Regions from separate parts of the Metabacillus sp. YM-086 genome, predicted to be linked through region 2. Evidence: riboswitches for the same ligand, from Rfam matches in the RefSeq annotation. Region 2 holds a riboswitch; each other region holds the start of a gene.

Region 1 (5,374 bases), on a different contig from region 2:
GATTAGCTATATCTGTTATTGCATTCGTAATATCACCAATTTGCTTTGATCTTTCATCCAACAATTTAATAACATGACTGGTTTCATTAACTGAAGAATGGATAGTGTTCATTTGTTCAGCGGTTTCTTGAACATATACTCCACCTTGTTTTGCACGATCACTAGCTTCCACGCCAGACTCTGCCAGTAATGAAGAACGATCAGCAATGTTTGCAATCCCTATGGATAATTCCTCAAGAGCACGAGCACTTTCTTCAACACTTTGTGTTTGAGATTCTGATCCATTTGCAATTTGTTGGATTGAATCTGTAATATGTTCTGTAGCCTTACTAGTTTGTTCAGCTCCAGCAGTTAATTCCTCTGAAGAAGATGCGACTAGTTCTGAGGATTTCATAACATTTTGGATCAAATCACTTAGGTTTTCCTTCATATTATTAAAACTTTTCGAAAGATCACTTAGTTCATCACCAGTTTCATCAATAATAGTTGTAGTAAAGTCACCGTATCCTGCATTTTCTAATGCTGATGAAATAGTAGTAAGTCGTTTAGTTAATCCTCGTGTAAACCATAAAACAATGAAAGTAGCAATTATAATGATAGTAATCACTAAAATTAAAAATATTGTTAAAAAAGAGGACAATATATCATCTATAATTGCTTGTGGGGCTCCTACATAGAGAATACCAATTGCCTCTCCATTTTTATCTTTAATTGGCATATAAGCGGTTTGATAGGTTTGCCCAGCCACAGTTGCTTGACCATAATAGTTATTGCCTTCTTTTAGCACAGCATCTGCGACTTGATGTGACACTTTTGTACCAACAGCTCTATCTCCATTAACTCTCACATTAGTTGCGATTCGTGTATCTCCTTGAAATATTGTTACAGTATCCCCAGTATCTTGCCCTATTTTATCAACAGCTTCATAGTTATCATTGAATGATTCATCACCTTTAAGTAATTTTCCGTTATCAATATGCCACTCACCTGGATACTTGTTGTTAATATAACGTTCACTTAAAGCAAGATCCCCTTTTGCTTTTTCAATTGCAAATGTTTTTATACCATCTGTAACTTCCCGAACAACTACAACGCCTATTACAATAGAAAGTAACAGGACAATACCCAAAACAATAAGGTTTATTTTAGCCCCTAATTTTAAGTTCAATTTCATAAATGAATTCCTCTTAAACATGCTTTTCCCTCTTTCCGCCTTTTATAAGTGCTTACAATACAAGCTCAATAAGTCTTCTGATAATTAATATCCCAACAAAAAAACACTTTCTTACTAGACGTATCCCGTTCTAGAAAGGAAGTGTTTTAGTGTTTTAGCAGGTACGCTACTAAAATTCCTAATTCTCCTTAATAATAAGTAAAGTAATGTTAATAAGCGACAGGTTCACTGCTCTACATCAGACATTAGACCTTACAATTAAAGTGACTTTTGAACTATTTGTTTGAATTATAAATTAAATTATAGCATCAACAAATAAAATTTCAACGTTATTTTTTAAAAAAAATACAAAAAAATTCATTTATTCTTATAAATAGAGTAATTCTTTAACACAAGAACACACTAAGATTACGATTATTATCATAGACATAGTAAAATAGTATTGATATTTACTTTGATCAGGAAATGAAAAAGGAGAATTTATATGAGCAATCAAATACCTAGACATAACAACATCGGAGAAAAAATAAGAGCGAAAAGAAAAGAAATAGGTATGACCTTAGGAGAATTAGCTAAGGGAATTTGTTCTGTTGGCAAGTTAAGTAATATAGAAAACGGGAATACTCCTGTATCTAATCAGGACTTAAATCAGTTTAGTGAAAAACTAAATACACCCATAAGTTACTTTTCTGATCCGAACATTAATGAAAGGTTAAGAGAAATTGACTATCAAATACAAAAAATTAAAGATTTAATTGGTCTAAAACAATGGCATTATGTAGAAAAAGAACTCTCAACTTTTAAGAACAAAATTGATACTTATCAAATTAAAAGTAGAGATATTGATTATCAATTCCTTAATGGAATCTATTGTTTAAGAAAAAATAATAATAAAAAAGCAGAAGAATACTTATTAAAAGTAATTAATTTGGAAGAAAACAATAATTACAATTTACGCTTGAAATTAAAAGCATATAATGCGATCGCAAGTATTTGGTTCGACGAAAAAAGGATATCTAAGAGTTTAAACTTACTTGACAGAGCTTTGGCTCTCTCAAATGAAAGTCCTACTATTACAAAGGAAGAAAGAGATAACATATATTTTAATCTATCTATCCTTTATCTCTATATTGGATCCTATTCAAAAGCTCTAAAGAGTATAAATAATGTCAATCATCATTTAATTTATCCTCTTGAAACAGAATATATTAATTTACTTATTAGATATCTAGAGAATATAAAAATTGGGGATATTAGAGAAGAATTGCTCTTATTAAGAGAAAAACTTCATCTAAAGAACGATAAAGAGGGAATTTTTAGAGGCTGGGCTTTAACTATTTATACTATTATGACTTCTTATCCAGAAGCAGAATTAGCTACTAAATTAAAAGAAATATTTTGGATTGATGCTGAAATGGTTTTTCAAATGGATGAATTTAAAGAAACTAGTTTATCCATATATCAATTAGGAATCTATGTTTTATTAGAAAACAGCCCTGATATTCAATTTATCAAAAAATTAATTAATAAATCAAAAACTATTCTTGCTGATATAGACTGTAAAATAATTCGCTCTAGAAACTTTTACTTAGAAGGCAAATTTTATAAAAACCTATTGAATGATACCAATAAAGCTCTTTCTCTATTTTACAATGCTTTGGATCTTTTGGAAAATGACTATGAAGGTCTTTTGAAAGCCGATATTCTTTATGAAATCTGTAGAATTAAGGCAATAGAAAGTGAGGCAATGACAGCACTTGAATTATACCACGGTCATTTAGAGAGTCAGTTTTTGTTCACTCACTTTCATGAGTTAACTTTACCTTCGTTTAAATTTTAAAATAGTAAAATTTATTCATGAGATATAAATGGATAAAGTAAAGGTTAGTCATCATATATGACTAGCCTATTTTAATCAGCCAAGACCCTATGGTTAATTGAACACAATTGTCCATTTTTATATAGAAAGACTCTACCGTAAAGATTGTCGATTAGAGTTGAGCCTTTCTACCTTACGGTTAATTGTGCTCCACCCCCTCATAGAACCGTGCTTGGCACTATTAATGCACACGGATCCTCTCAGTTATCATTCATCTCTTATCTAAATTCATAAATATATAATATATACTTTAATACTAGGTGAAGGCAGTGAGTACTTATTGAAAAATAGCTTGAACTTATTCCACGTAAAGGATTTTCTTTGACTTCTTCTATTGAGCTAATTAATAAATTCACGATTTTTATTCCGAATTCTGACACTTGGTAGATTATCTGTGATGCAATAATAGTAAATTAGAAATTATTTATTTGTAGATTTTTGTTGAAATATAGTATAAAAGTCTTTAAAATCCAATGTATGGTTGAAAAAGGCAAACTTGCCGAAAGGTAAGGACGCAAAGCCACGAGTCTAAAGTCTTATGACTATGACAGTCGGGTTGCCAAGATAAATAGCTTAAGCTTAATTGAATATCTATTGGTAACCCCTTTTTATTAAATGGAGGGGATATAATGAAACGTACTGAAATACAATTGGCAATAAAAAAATTCAATCAATTGTTAACTATTTACCCGGATAACAAAGATTCAACGTTTTACTTTTTGAATTTTTTAAAACAGTTTCTTAGAATTAAAAGTCCAAAATCCGAACTTTGTCTAGTTTCATTTATTACAATTTTAAAACACGAAAGACCTATTATTTTCTATGAGTTTCGTAAACGTGGAGAGTATGACAACGTTATTAACTTTATGATACATCTTACAGTAGTAGACTACGAAAAGGCAAAGAATGACATAAACAACATGTCAATAAATAGAACAAGTGTAAATTAAGTGCTTATCCTTTAATACTGAACCTTCGAGAATAAGCTATTGTTTCTTATAAAGGTCAAGATTAAAGCTTGTTAAGTTTATTCCTAAAAAAATAATAAGGATTATAGCCCTATTATTGTAAATACTAAATATATGTTGTTCAAAGCAAATTTTTCCCCCAGAAGGGAAAAAGGTTTAAGTTGAAAAGTGATGTTTCTATTTTTAAGTAAACTTTCCAAACTTGACTTTACTGTTTTGCAACTTGCCATATTATTATTTTTAATAACTAACAAAGTAGCAAAGAGTAAGTTATTTAATTCGATTGTCGACTAGTCCACTGTCCATCTCAAAATAAAATATGTTGAATATACTTTTAATGAGTATCATCTTCAATATTCATCGTAGTATGTCACCTTGGAAGAGTGACTTATTACAAACTTTTTTCTCCTTTAGGGCTATTATTCGAACGATGGGTAATAGCCTTTTTCTGTGTTTAGACAATATAAGATTAACTATTCAAAATTTATGAGTTGTATTTATCAGATTTGGTAAAAATAACTTCATAAATTGTTGAGGAGATTTTTACTATGGATAAACAATAACAGAATAAAATTGATGAATTACAGAAAATAGACTTACTTCATTCAAAAGAATGGTTAAACTATTGGCAAGATTACTCGTCATTTAGTCATTGGCAATTCTGGGTTGTTTTAGCATTATTAATTATCCCGTTAATTTTTCTTTTAATTTTTATAAATAAAAGAAAAGCCTTATTATTGTGTTTCTATGGTTATAACGTTCATGTTTTTTTACCTATGTTGATGTATTTGGTGCAAGCAAAGCATATTGGTTTTACCCATATAAAGTTCTTCCGATTCTCCCTGCAAGCTTTACGTTAGACGTATCATTTGTACCAGTTACTTATATACTTTGGTATCAATTGATCTTAAAACACAATAAGAATTATTACTTGTATATGTTTGTTTTGTCCTTATTCTTTGCTTTTATTTTCAAGCCATTATTAGTTGCTGCTGAGTTCTTCCAATTAAATGGAGGAGCAAATTTTTTTCACCTTTTTATAGGTTATTATGTCGTAGCCATATGCTCAAAATTAGTTACAAACCTTTTTATTTATCTACAAAACTTGTCAAAGAACCATCACTGAGAGGGATAACACCCTCTTTTTTATTAATTTTTTATCCATATTGTTTATGTCGCTTTTTTTAGTCTATACCTCCTCAAAAAAACTTCTATCTATTAAACAAGGCGCTTCTTATTGCTGAAGAGTGATGATGGATATTGAACTAACACTACACTAGTTCGATAAAGTTTTTAACCTCTTCCACGGTTATTCTTTATCACTTTATAAATGAGAAAAATAGCTAAAATACT
Region 2 (5,374 bases):
GTACACCTTTAGATTGTATTCCTTACTCCAAACATGTCCTATATAAAATAGATTTACATTGGTTTTCTTCACATAATATCCACCACCAACATCGTAGCGATCACTTAACACTTTGTAAATGCGAAGACCTTCATGTTGTCTTAATTTACGATGCTTAGAACCATTTGGACTGTATAAATACTGGTCATTACTGCGAATTAACACACGGCCAATATGAGTATTAGCTGGTGGTGTAACAGTTAGTAGGTATTTACCTGTATGTCTTGTACTTGAACTACCATTATAGACTTTTAAGTAGTAAGTACCTGTTTCCAATTCAAGCGTGTTTTTATATTTTCCTGGTGTCACAGCACTTCCGTGAACATATTTTTCAAAAAGCGAGTTATTATTATAATCTAACATTTCGATATAAACAGTTGAGTCTACGTATGAAGATAAATCAATGCCTACTTTTCCAGGAACCGTAACATTCACTTTATAAACATCTACTTTATCATCCCAAGTAAGAAAACCTGTTTTTGTTTTGTTATAAGCAATTGACTCAGCTTCAACAATTCCATTGTTAGGTTCTGACTCATTGCTACCAGCTGAAGTGAAGGTTGTATTAAGAGTATATTTTCCTGTATGGCGGTTATTTGAGCTACCATTATAGACTTTCACATAATAAGTACCCTTATTCAAATCCTCAGAACGAATAAATTTAGCGGGATTTTTTGAACTGCCATTAACATAATGTTCAAATATTTCTTTGTTATTACTATCGATTAAAGAAATATAGGTATACGTGTCAACGTAAGAAGTTAAATTAAAATCAACTTGTCCAGATTTAGGAACAGTTATTTTAAAGAAGTCAAACTTATCATCCCATGCTAGAAACCCATTAACAGATTCGCTAAAAGCCAATTCTTGTGCTTCAACTGTTCCATTGTTAGGTTCAACCTCTGTACTCCCTGCTGATGTAAAGTTAGTGATAATTTTGTAAGAACCTGTGTGAACAGTATTTGAACTTCCATTATAGATCTTCAGGTGATAAGTGCCAGGTTCTACATCTTCCCAACGTGTGAATCTTCCAGGAGTAGAAGAGCTCCCGTACACATAATTATTAAAAATTTCCTTGTTATTGGAATCATAGAATTTAATGTATGCATAAGAATGCACATATGAAGTCAAATCAAAAGAAATACGTCCTGCTTCTGTAACATCGATCGTATAATCATTACTTTTTGTTTGTTCTGTTAAGCTTCCGGTTGTTTCTACATCAAATGGAAGTGTGTTCTCTGCTGCTTGTGCCTTTGTATCAAATTGAAATAAGCTAATAACAACTAAAACAGACAATATGGCTAGATTCTTTAAAATTTTACTATTCAAAGTAAGTTCCTCCTATAATCTAAGTTGAAATAAGTAATAAAAAGCGAGTAACCTTGCCAAAAACCCCCTTAAACATAAAAAAACACTATGACAGAATTTGGCCATAGTGCTTCCTTGCTATGGCAACCTGACGATCATAGCAGCTTGTGACTGCCTTAGACTCATGGCTTTGCGTCCTTACTTTTCAGTAAGTTTGCCTTTTTCATAGTATTTTTTTAGTGGTTGATTGATAAGTCTATTATACTATTTTTCTGGAAGAAGTGAAGATGTTATTGGAAAATAACTTCAAATTAAACTTAATTTCCCTACTGAACCTAGTGAATTTGGTGTGGAGTTTTCTGGGGAAATTACTATAAATTCCTTAATCTATTGCCGATACTATATATATGCAAAAAAAGTACGTCTGGAGAGAAGAAAAATGTACAAAAAGATAGGTAACATTCTTATTGCTATACTTTTAGTTGTGGTAATGCTACAACCAAATGCTAAAGCACAAGCCGCTGAATCCAAGGTCATCTGTATTGACCCAGGTCATCAACGAAAAGGTAATAATACGAAAGAACCAAACGCACCAGGGTCTAAAACAATGAAAGCTAAAGTATCTTCAGGAACACAAGGTGTTTCAACGAAAAAGCCTGAATATGTGCTAGTTCTAGAAATCTCTAAGAAGTTAGAAGCGAAGTTGAAAGAACGAGGCTATCAAGTTTATATGACGAGAACACACCATGATGTGAATTTAAGCAATGTGGATCGCGCGCAGTTTTGTAATGCAAAAAGTGCAGATTTAACAATCCGAGTTCATGCAGATGGAAGCACAAACAGAAATATAAGAGGTATTCATGTTTTATATCCATCAGGCTCATATACAAAAAGCATCAATGAAAAAAGTAAACTAGCAGCCACTCACATGATTAATGAAGTGATCAAGTCAACCAGTGCCAATAAGGCGAATGGCGACGGTTTATCACCGCGAACCGATATCACGGGCTTTAACTGGGCGAAACAGCCTGTTGTTCTTCCTGAAGTAGGATTTATGTCAAATCCAGAGGAAGACCAAAAACTATCAACAAATGCCTACCAAGAAAAGCTTGCAGAAGGAATGGCGAACGGAGTTGATCGCTTCTTTGGTTTGAATGGTTCTGCCTCAGCTGAAGGGGAAAAATTAATTCAGCAGTTAGCAGCCTATAACAAAGCAATTGAAGCTGGAGATATTAATAAGGTAAATACACTCTATGACTCTTTTACAAAGCAATTGAAAAATGTAGAAATGAAAATAGGTAAAGTCTCAGGTTCCTCTAATCGTGCTAACTTAAATGAACGCTATGTAAGGCCTGCAAAAATTGCAGTGGAGAGAACAATATTTGAGGTTTCGCAATATCGTTTATTACATGCGATTCAAGCAACTGTTAGTAAGGAGAACTACGCTCAAGCTATCAGTGAGACGAAGAAACTTGAACGTTTAAAGAAAAGAGCAATTGGCATTAAGCAGGCAGGTGGATATCAAGCGCTGCCTAGTAAGATAAATGCAGATTTAAGAAAAAATGAAGCGGAGACACAGGGTGCGTTGTTAATCCGTTTACTAAATAGATATAACCAAGCGATTAACAATGGAGATCTTTATGTAGTGGACGGCCAATATGATCAACTAACAGCACAGCTTCGCTTAACGGAAGTGAAAATTGGACAAGTTGGTGGAGCTTCAAATCGACAGGCATTAAATACTACCTATGTTAGACCTGCAAAAATTGCCGTAGAACGGACAATTTATGAAGTTTCGCAGCTTAGATTAATAGAAGTAATGCGGAAATTGACTGCCGAAAATCAGTTAGTGAAGGCTGAGGCAAATTTATCTGTCTTAGAACGTCTGAAAGGTAGAGCTGATGCGATTAAGCAGGTAGGTGGATATGAGTTACTGCCGGTAATGATTGAGGAAACATTGGAAGAAGTTGAGAAAGAAGTTCGGGTGATTGTTACACGCTGAATCATAACCAATAAGAAACCTGAGTTTCTACTATTAAGTAATTCGGTTTTCGAGTACAAAAGCTTAATTAGCATTCTTTTAACAGGATGGCAAAATTAGTGTCAGTGTGCGAGGAGATTGATGTACTGAAAGTGGCAGGGTTATGGTAGTTAAGACTCTCTGATGTTATTCATTGTTGATTTTTTCGAAGAAATACAGCAATTAATAGGCGGAAAAATTCCGGTTATAGTATACAATAGATGCTTAAAAGGCCGATATAAGCGGAAATATTCCGGCTAACTGCTCTCTATATAGCTAATTTTAAAGAATAAGTTCATATAAGCGGAGTAATTCCCCTTATTTTGTGAAAAATGCTGGTATTTCTCTATTTAGACGGAATTTTTCCGTTTATCTTTTGAAATTTAGTAAAAGTTCTATGCAAAATAATGTAAAAATGCTTGGAGTCACAATGTTCCAAGCATTTTTGCTAATCTAAGTGCGAATAGTAAAATTATTTCTAATTTTGCACTTCAAAAACTAAAACCCGAGTATCTCTTACATACTCGGGTTTTTTAATTATCTCTCCACCAAACCAATCAATATATATTTCCATACTTCACGAGAAGTAAAGTCCTTCAAAGCGGCCTTTGTAATCTGCTTCGGCTTCATTTCGGTTACAAAGCTAGTGTTAGTTTGAGGTGATTTCTCTGGACTGAGCATCGTAACTTCTCCAATGTCAGAACCTTTAACAATCTCCGTATAACCATCAAAACTCAAACCTTTTTCAACCGTTTTCTTCTTAATTTGTCCATCTTCATTTAACTGATAAACATAAGAAGTTTTCTTTCCATGAATTGCTCCATCACGTATTGCAGGTACTTCAATTGCTTCCGACGTTACAACAGAAACCGTTGTTTTTGTCCCGATTGGAGATGTTTCTGGCTGTTCAAGAATGCTTGCAACAAAGTTATACGCATTTTCCTGGTCAATTGTTGGTTCATTGACTGGATATGGATTGATTTTATCAAGTGTACCTTCGAGCTTCTTTTTCTCGCCAGAAGCAGTTGCAGTCAATTTCATACCAGTTTCAGCTTTTTTGAGTTGCTTTTCTGAAAATTCTCCTTCAATTGCTAATTCATTTGATGCGATTGTAATAATAGGGTTTCCGAGATTTTTATTAACTTCAACAACAACTCCGTCGATATTACTGACCATAGAGGCCGAATTTTCTTGTTCATTAATGTTGTCTAACTGATTTTCGTACTTCGTCTTTTGTTCTTCAAGCTTTCGTTTTTCAAGCTCCTGCTTATAAATTTCCTGCTCAATTGTGCTTTCAATCATTTCAGAGGATGCGTGTACATCAATCTTTAACCCATCTTCAAGAATAGAGTCTACCTCTATTTCAGATGTGGTCGTAGGGATGGAGCTTTGATAGTCTTCTAGAGAGTCAATGTAGTCTTCAACACCTTCTATTTCACCCTCAACCTGTGTGATTTCTGATTCGAGTGTTTCTTTCAAAGAATCGATTTCAGGTGATGTATATAAAAATAAAGGAGTTCCAATCGCCACTTCATCTCCTTCTTCTACAAGAAATTGCTGAAATTCAATGTTTTCCAGTGGAAGATATACATCCTGTTCTTCCTTCGGGACCAAGATCCCATCTGTTTCAAACGTCTCAACAATATCTCGTTCCTGTACTCGAGACCATTTTTCAACATGAACGGTATGCTGAACCTTACTATCGTCTTTAAAAATTAAATAAACGTTTGTTCCAATAAATCCAATTACCAAAACTGCTAATACAATACTTACCCATCTTTTCATATCTTCCACCTCCTTAGAATAATACAGGGATTTTAATGTATGCCATTAACCCTGTTAGTAGCCAAGTTATTAGGTAGAACAATATCAAAAGAGTAAGAGCTACATATCTATTTTTTTCACTAAGAGATGCTAAGTAATAGTATTGAAGCATTAATGCTACTAGATGAAACAATGTGATGGAACCGAAAAATGAGTTCCAATACTCATGTTCAAATGCGTATT
Region 3 (5,374 bases), on a different contig from region 2:
TTCATGGTGGACAGGTTATTTCGGCAGGCACACCTGAAGAAGTCATGAGTGATGAAAACTCATTAACTGGACAATATTTATCAGGGAAAAAGTTTATTCCTTTACCATACGAGCGTAAAAAACCTGATGGTCGATATATTGAAATTAAAGGTGCAAAAGAAAATAACCTACGTAATGTAAATGTGAAATTCCCGCTAGGGATGTTTATCGCTGTTACTGGTGTTTCAGGATCAGGTAAAAGTACATTAGTCAATGAAGTACTGCATAAATCTCTGGCGCAAAAGCTTCATAATGCTAAGGCGAAGCCAGGTGAGCACAAAGAAATTAAGGGAATTGAACAACTTGAAAAGGTCATTGATATTGATCAATCACCGATCGGTCGGACACCGCGATCGAATCCTGCAACATATACAGGTGTATTTGATGACATACGTGATGTGTTTGCAACAACAAATGAGGCAAAGGTTAGAGGCTATAAAAAAGGCCGCTTCAGCTTCAATGTTAAAGGTGGACGTTGTGAAGCCTGCCGTGGAGATGGAATTATTAAAATTGAAATGCACTTCCTACCTGATGTGTATGTCCCATGTGAAGTTTGTCATGGGAAACGATACAACCGTGAAACATTGGAAGTTACCTACAAAGGGAAAAACATTTCTGATATCTTAGAAATGACAGTCGAAGATGCAGTAACGTTTTTCGAAAATATTCCTAAGATTAAACGAAAGTTGCAAACGATTTTTGATGTAGGCCTTGGTTACATTACTCTTGGTCAACCCGCAACGACACTTTCCGGTGGGGAAGCACAGAGGGTGAAACTTGCATCAGAACTGCACCGACGTTCAACAGGTAAATCACTCTACATCCTTGATGAACCGACAACTGGCTTACATGTTGATGATATCGCAAGACTCTTAAAAGTTCTTCAACGCCTAGTGGATAATGGTGATACCGTTCTTGTCATCGAGCATAATCTTGATGTTATTAAAGGTACCGATTATATTGTTGATCTTGGTCCTGAAGGTGGAGACAAAGGTGGTCAGATCGTAGGCTTTGGTACACCAGAGGATATTATGAATAACGAACAATCTTATACAGGTAAATATTTAAAGCCAATTATAGAGCGCGATCGTGAGCGAATGAGAAATCTGATTAAAGAAAAAGAAGAAGTAGCGCAAAGTTAATTTGGTTAATTTGAGGTGAGGCTGAATGATATGTTCAGCCTCTTTTTCTATTTTTCATATCTAAGAAGTAGAGTTAATATAGCAAATGGGAAAAATGTCATTATTTGTCGAACGGTTGGTGAAATTGTAATAATTTGTTGTGGTATAATAGACCTACAAAATGATAAAGGCAAACTTATTGAAAGATAAGGGCGCAAAGCCAAGGACCTAAGGTAGATCATCTACTATGGTAGCCTAGCCGCCGGAGAATATTTTACTATTGTAAAGTGAGCGAGTATTCTTCTCGTTCACTTTTTTTCTAACAAAGGGGGGATTTACGTGACGATCAACGAAGGAAACATCTATCATCATTTTCAACCTATTTTTTCATTAAAGGATAAGAAAAGGATTGGTTATGAGGGACTTCTAAGATCTACTGATTTTTCTAATCCGGAATTATTTTTTCAACAAGCAATCATAAACAATCAATTATATCAACTAGATACTCAGTCCGTTTACAAAGCTCTTAAAATGTTTCGCCCGAATGAATCAAAAGAAAAGCTATTTCTAAACATTTTTCCATCAACTATTTTTCATCATGAATTTCTGGATTTCATAAACAAGCTAGCTACAGAAAAGTTGCTATCCAATCGAAATATCACATTTGAATTATCAGAGGTTGAGACTGTTAGAGATCTTGCACAATTAAAAGAGAGAATTGCTATTTTAAGAAATTCTGGTATTAGTATTGCATTTGATGATGTAGGAAAGGGTAAAGCGTATATACAAGATATTATTGAGCTTGACCCCGAATATATAAAACTCGATCGCTATTTTTCCCAAGATTTGCACCGGTCAGAAAAAAAACAAGCATTTATCTATTTAATATTAGAGTATTGCAGACGATATAATAATACTGTCATTCTCGAAGGCATAGAAACAGTGGAAGACTTACAGATAGCTCAAAGCCTATCCGTTCCATTAGGCCAAGGCTTTTTACTAGGGAGACCGCAGTTATTAACCAATTATGCTGATGTTAGTAATGGCTAATAAGAAAACCTGAGAATAATATTAGGAAAGAATAGCGACCCTGTTACTTTATAATATTTAGTTTTGTATAAGGAAGAGATATTGGTATAAGGGTAGCGATCCTGCCACTTGCTAATAACGCGTTTAATTCCAAGATGTACATGCTTGGATTAAAGGTGTTTTTTTGTTTTTTACTAAATCAGACAAAAGGAGATATTTACATCATGAAATTAACAATCAAACGGAAATTAATAGGAAGCTTCCTAATCGTCTCATTGATCTTTGGGATCTCTTCATATGTGTCATATTCCAATATGAAGCAGTCAAATGAATCATACAATTATATTGTTGAAACTGTTACTGAGATACGTGCAATTACTCAATCGATTCAAACCGATTCAGCGCTACAATCAGGATATTATCGTGCATTTTTACTATATGGTGATAATAGCTATCGAGACAAAATGAATGAAGCAAATGATCGTATTAATGCGGCAATTTTAAAAGGGAAAGAATTATCCACTTTGCAGGAAACGGTTGATCGTTTAAATTCAATTGAGAACTCGAATATTGAGTTTAGAGAAAAGGCAAATCAAATTCTGGATGAAAGTTTGGTTGATAAAGAGAAAGCTATTGATAAGGGACTAGCGCAAATTGTTCCTATAAGCACTCGTCTAACAGAAGATACCCTTTCAATGCATAATTGGTTAAAAGAAATATTAGATGTTCGATATAAGGAAACACATGAATCATCAGATAACGCAAGAGTGAAAGTAGTGATTTTAAGTGTTTTTGCCCTATTATTTGCTATTGCATGTGGTGTTGTTATTTCCATCCTCATATCACGACCTGTTGTAAAATTAGGAAACATGGCAAAGCAAGTAGCAGATGGAGATTTAAACGTAGAAAAATTAAAGATTAAGAGTAGAGATGAAATCTATTATCTAAACGAGTCTTTTGAACAAATGACAGATAATTTACGGGAAATGATTAGTTCGATTTCTACAAGCTCTGATCAAGTAGCGGCATCAGCAGAGCAATTGAATGCAAGTGCGGAACAATCAAGTAGAGCATCAGAAACTGTTTCATCTGCAATTCAGGAGATTTCAAGTGGGGCTGAAGAAACCACAACAAAATTAGAAAGCAACACAACTTCATTACAAGAGGTTTTACAAGGAATTCAACATATTTCTGAAAGCTCAGCAAATGTGTCTGAACTATCACGAAAAACAACAAAAGAAGCCGAGGAAGGTGGAACGTTTGTTGAAAATAATTTGGCACAAATGAAGTTTATCTCTGAGTCTATTAGTCGTTCAAACGAAAAAGTGACCTCATTATCAAAACGATCAAAAGAAATTGGCTCGATATTAGATGTGATCAGCGGTATTGCTGAACAAACAAATTTATTAGCATTAAATGCAGCGATTGAAGCGGCTAGAGCTGGTGAGCATGGTAAAGGTTTTGCAGTTGTTGCAGATGAGGTGAGAAAATTAGCTGAGCAATCACAAGTGTCTACAAAAAGTATTGCAGAGTTAATTGCCTTAGTCCAAAAAGATACTGATGAATCAGTGAACATCATGAATGAAGTTGTCACGAATGTTGAGGAAGGGGTAAAAGTATCAGAACAAACATCTGATAAGTTCACGCAAATCCTTTCTAGTACAAGAAATATGACACCACAAATTGAACAGGTAACAGCAACTGTTCAACAAATATCGGCTAGCATTGATGAAATTACCAATTCAGCTATGGAAATATCTCAACTCTCCCAAGCTAATGCGGCAAGCTCTGAAGAGGTAGCAGCTTCAGCTGAAGAACAATTGGCTTCGATGGAAGAAATTGATGCATCAGCTCAAGCTCTAGCGCAAATGGCAGAGGAATTAAAGGTAGTTGTCAATAAATTTAAATTATAATTTAGCAGTAGATAGGAAAATAGTGAGATAAAAAGCAGGTTCTAAAAATGGTATAATATAACAAGTTACTATGCAGGGGTTGGGCTGCGGTGGTTACTCCCGGGGCAGATCGGGGGTGATGCCTTGTACATCACGCGTGAAGAGTTGGATACGATGATTGCATTTGCCGCTCTGGTCGTTTCGATTATAGCCGCAACAGGAAACAGCGGAAATAAAAACGACTAGCCCACCCTGACATTTGGCGATGAAGGAAGTGAGCTAATCGTATTATGTTCTACAAGCCTCAGCCACCGCAACTTGCACTGCGGAGTAACTGAAACAATGAAAGGCGGTTGGTGTACGTTCACCAATCGTCTTTTAGTATATGTTTTTATATCCATCATATACCAATTTTGCATGGTCTTCAAGTAAGACGAATAGATATAAAAAGTTAAAGGGAAGTGCTCTTCAAACTTTATGTAGATCATAAATAATTGAGGGAAATAGAAAAAATACATATCAAAGCCTGAAACCTCTTATCTTTTCATACGTATTAATGATAGGGGAGTGAAAAGAACAAATGGATAAAACAAATAGATTTTTAGCAGCTTTGAATTACTTTAGCGTGTTCTTTGCGCCGTTTTTGTTACCAATTGCAATTTACTTTATTGTTGATCAGTTGGAAGTTAAGAGTCATGCGAAAAAAGCACTCGTGTCACATATCATACCGTTTTTGTCAGTGATCGGTGTGGTCATGGTGCTCTTCTTTTCAGCAGGAGCTGACTCTTCTCAGGAGGGAATATTTTTGACCTTCATTTTTGGATTTCTTTTTGTTGGTTTGATTAATTTGATTGTTGGGATTTGGAACATTGTAAAAGGCATACAGCTTTTAATTAGGGATTAAAAAACACAAAATTTCTGAGGAGGAATGTTCATGAAGGATCAAAAAATCAGAATCTTAAAATTGGTAGAAGAAGGGAAACTGTCTGCAGCTGAGGCCCTTTCATTAATAGAATCATTGGAAAATGAAGAAAAAGTGAAGGAACAGAAAATAACAGCTCTTTCAACTGAGGTCATAGGTGATCATAAGCAAGATCAACATGACGCAAATGAATCAAAACAGCAATCATTAGGAAATAAGCTGATGGATTGGGTAGATTCTGCTGTGAAAAAAGTAAAGGATATGGACCTGGATTTAAACTTTGGCAAGTCTATTGATCTTAAACATATTTTTCAGTTTCAAGACTCTGATTTTCAGGATATTGATATTCACTTGCCGAACGGAAGTGTCAT

Evidence for each region. Region 2 has a riboswitch for cyclic di-GMP ahead of ACEWK1_RS06495 (hypothetical protein). Riboswitches for the same ligand answer to the same signal wherever they lie in the genome.
Region 1: another riboswitch for cyclic di-GMP. It lies ahead of ACEWK1_RS24955 (hypothetical protein); the one in region 2 lies ahead of ACEWK1_RS06495 (hypothetical protein).
Region 3: another riboswitch for cyclic di-GMP. It lies ahead of ACEWK1_RS11545 (EAL domain-containing protein); the one in region 2 lies ahead of ACEWK1_RS06495 (hypothetical protein).

The regions. Positions count from the first base shown of each region.
Region 1 covers NZ_JBLUOI010000102.1:662-6,035, reverse strand. The annotation lists gene ACEWK1_RS24965 (methyl-accepting chemotaxis protein) at 1-1,174, opposite strand, end outside; gene ACEWK1_RS24960 (helix-turn-helix transcriptional regulator) at 1,659-3,014, shown strand; cyclic di-GMP riboswitch class I at 3,533-3,617, shown strand; gene ACEWK1_RS24955 (hypothetical protein) at 3,683-4,003, shown strand; partial or broken gene ACEWK1_RS24950 (hypothetical protein) at 4,851-5,147, shown strand.
Region 2 covers NZ_JBLUOI010000010.1:11,531-16,904, reverse strand. The annotation lists gene ACEWK1_RS06495 (hypothetical protein) at 1-1,368, opposite strand, end outside; cyclic di-GMP riboswitch class I at 1,487-1,576, opposite strand; gene ACEWK1_RS06490 (N-acetylmuramoyl-L-alanine amidase) at 1,787-3,349, shown strand; gene ACEWK1_RS06485 (efflux RND transporter periplasmic adaptor subunit) at 3,905-5,152, opposite strand; gene ACEWK1_RS06480 (hypothetical protein) at 5,166-5,374, opposite strand, start outside.
Region 3 covers NZ_JBLUOI010000022.1:33,467-38,840, forward strand. The annotation lists gene uvrA (excinuclease ABC subunit UvrA) at 1-1,181, shown strand, start outside; cyclic di-GMP riboswitch class I at 1,340-1,427, shown strand; gene ACEWK1_RS11545 (EAL domain-containing protein) at 1,500-2,210, shown strand; gene ACEWK1_RS11550 (methyl-accepting chemotaxis protein) at 2,414-4,102, shown strand; gene ACEWK1_RS11555 (DUF4870 domain-containing protein) at 4,662-4,985, shown strand; gene ACEWK1_RS11560 (DUF4097 family beta strand repeat-containing protein) at 5,016-5,374, shown strand, end outside.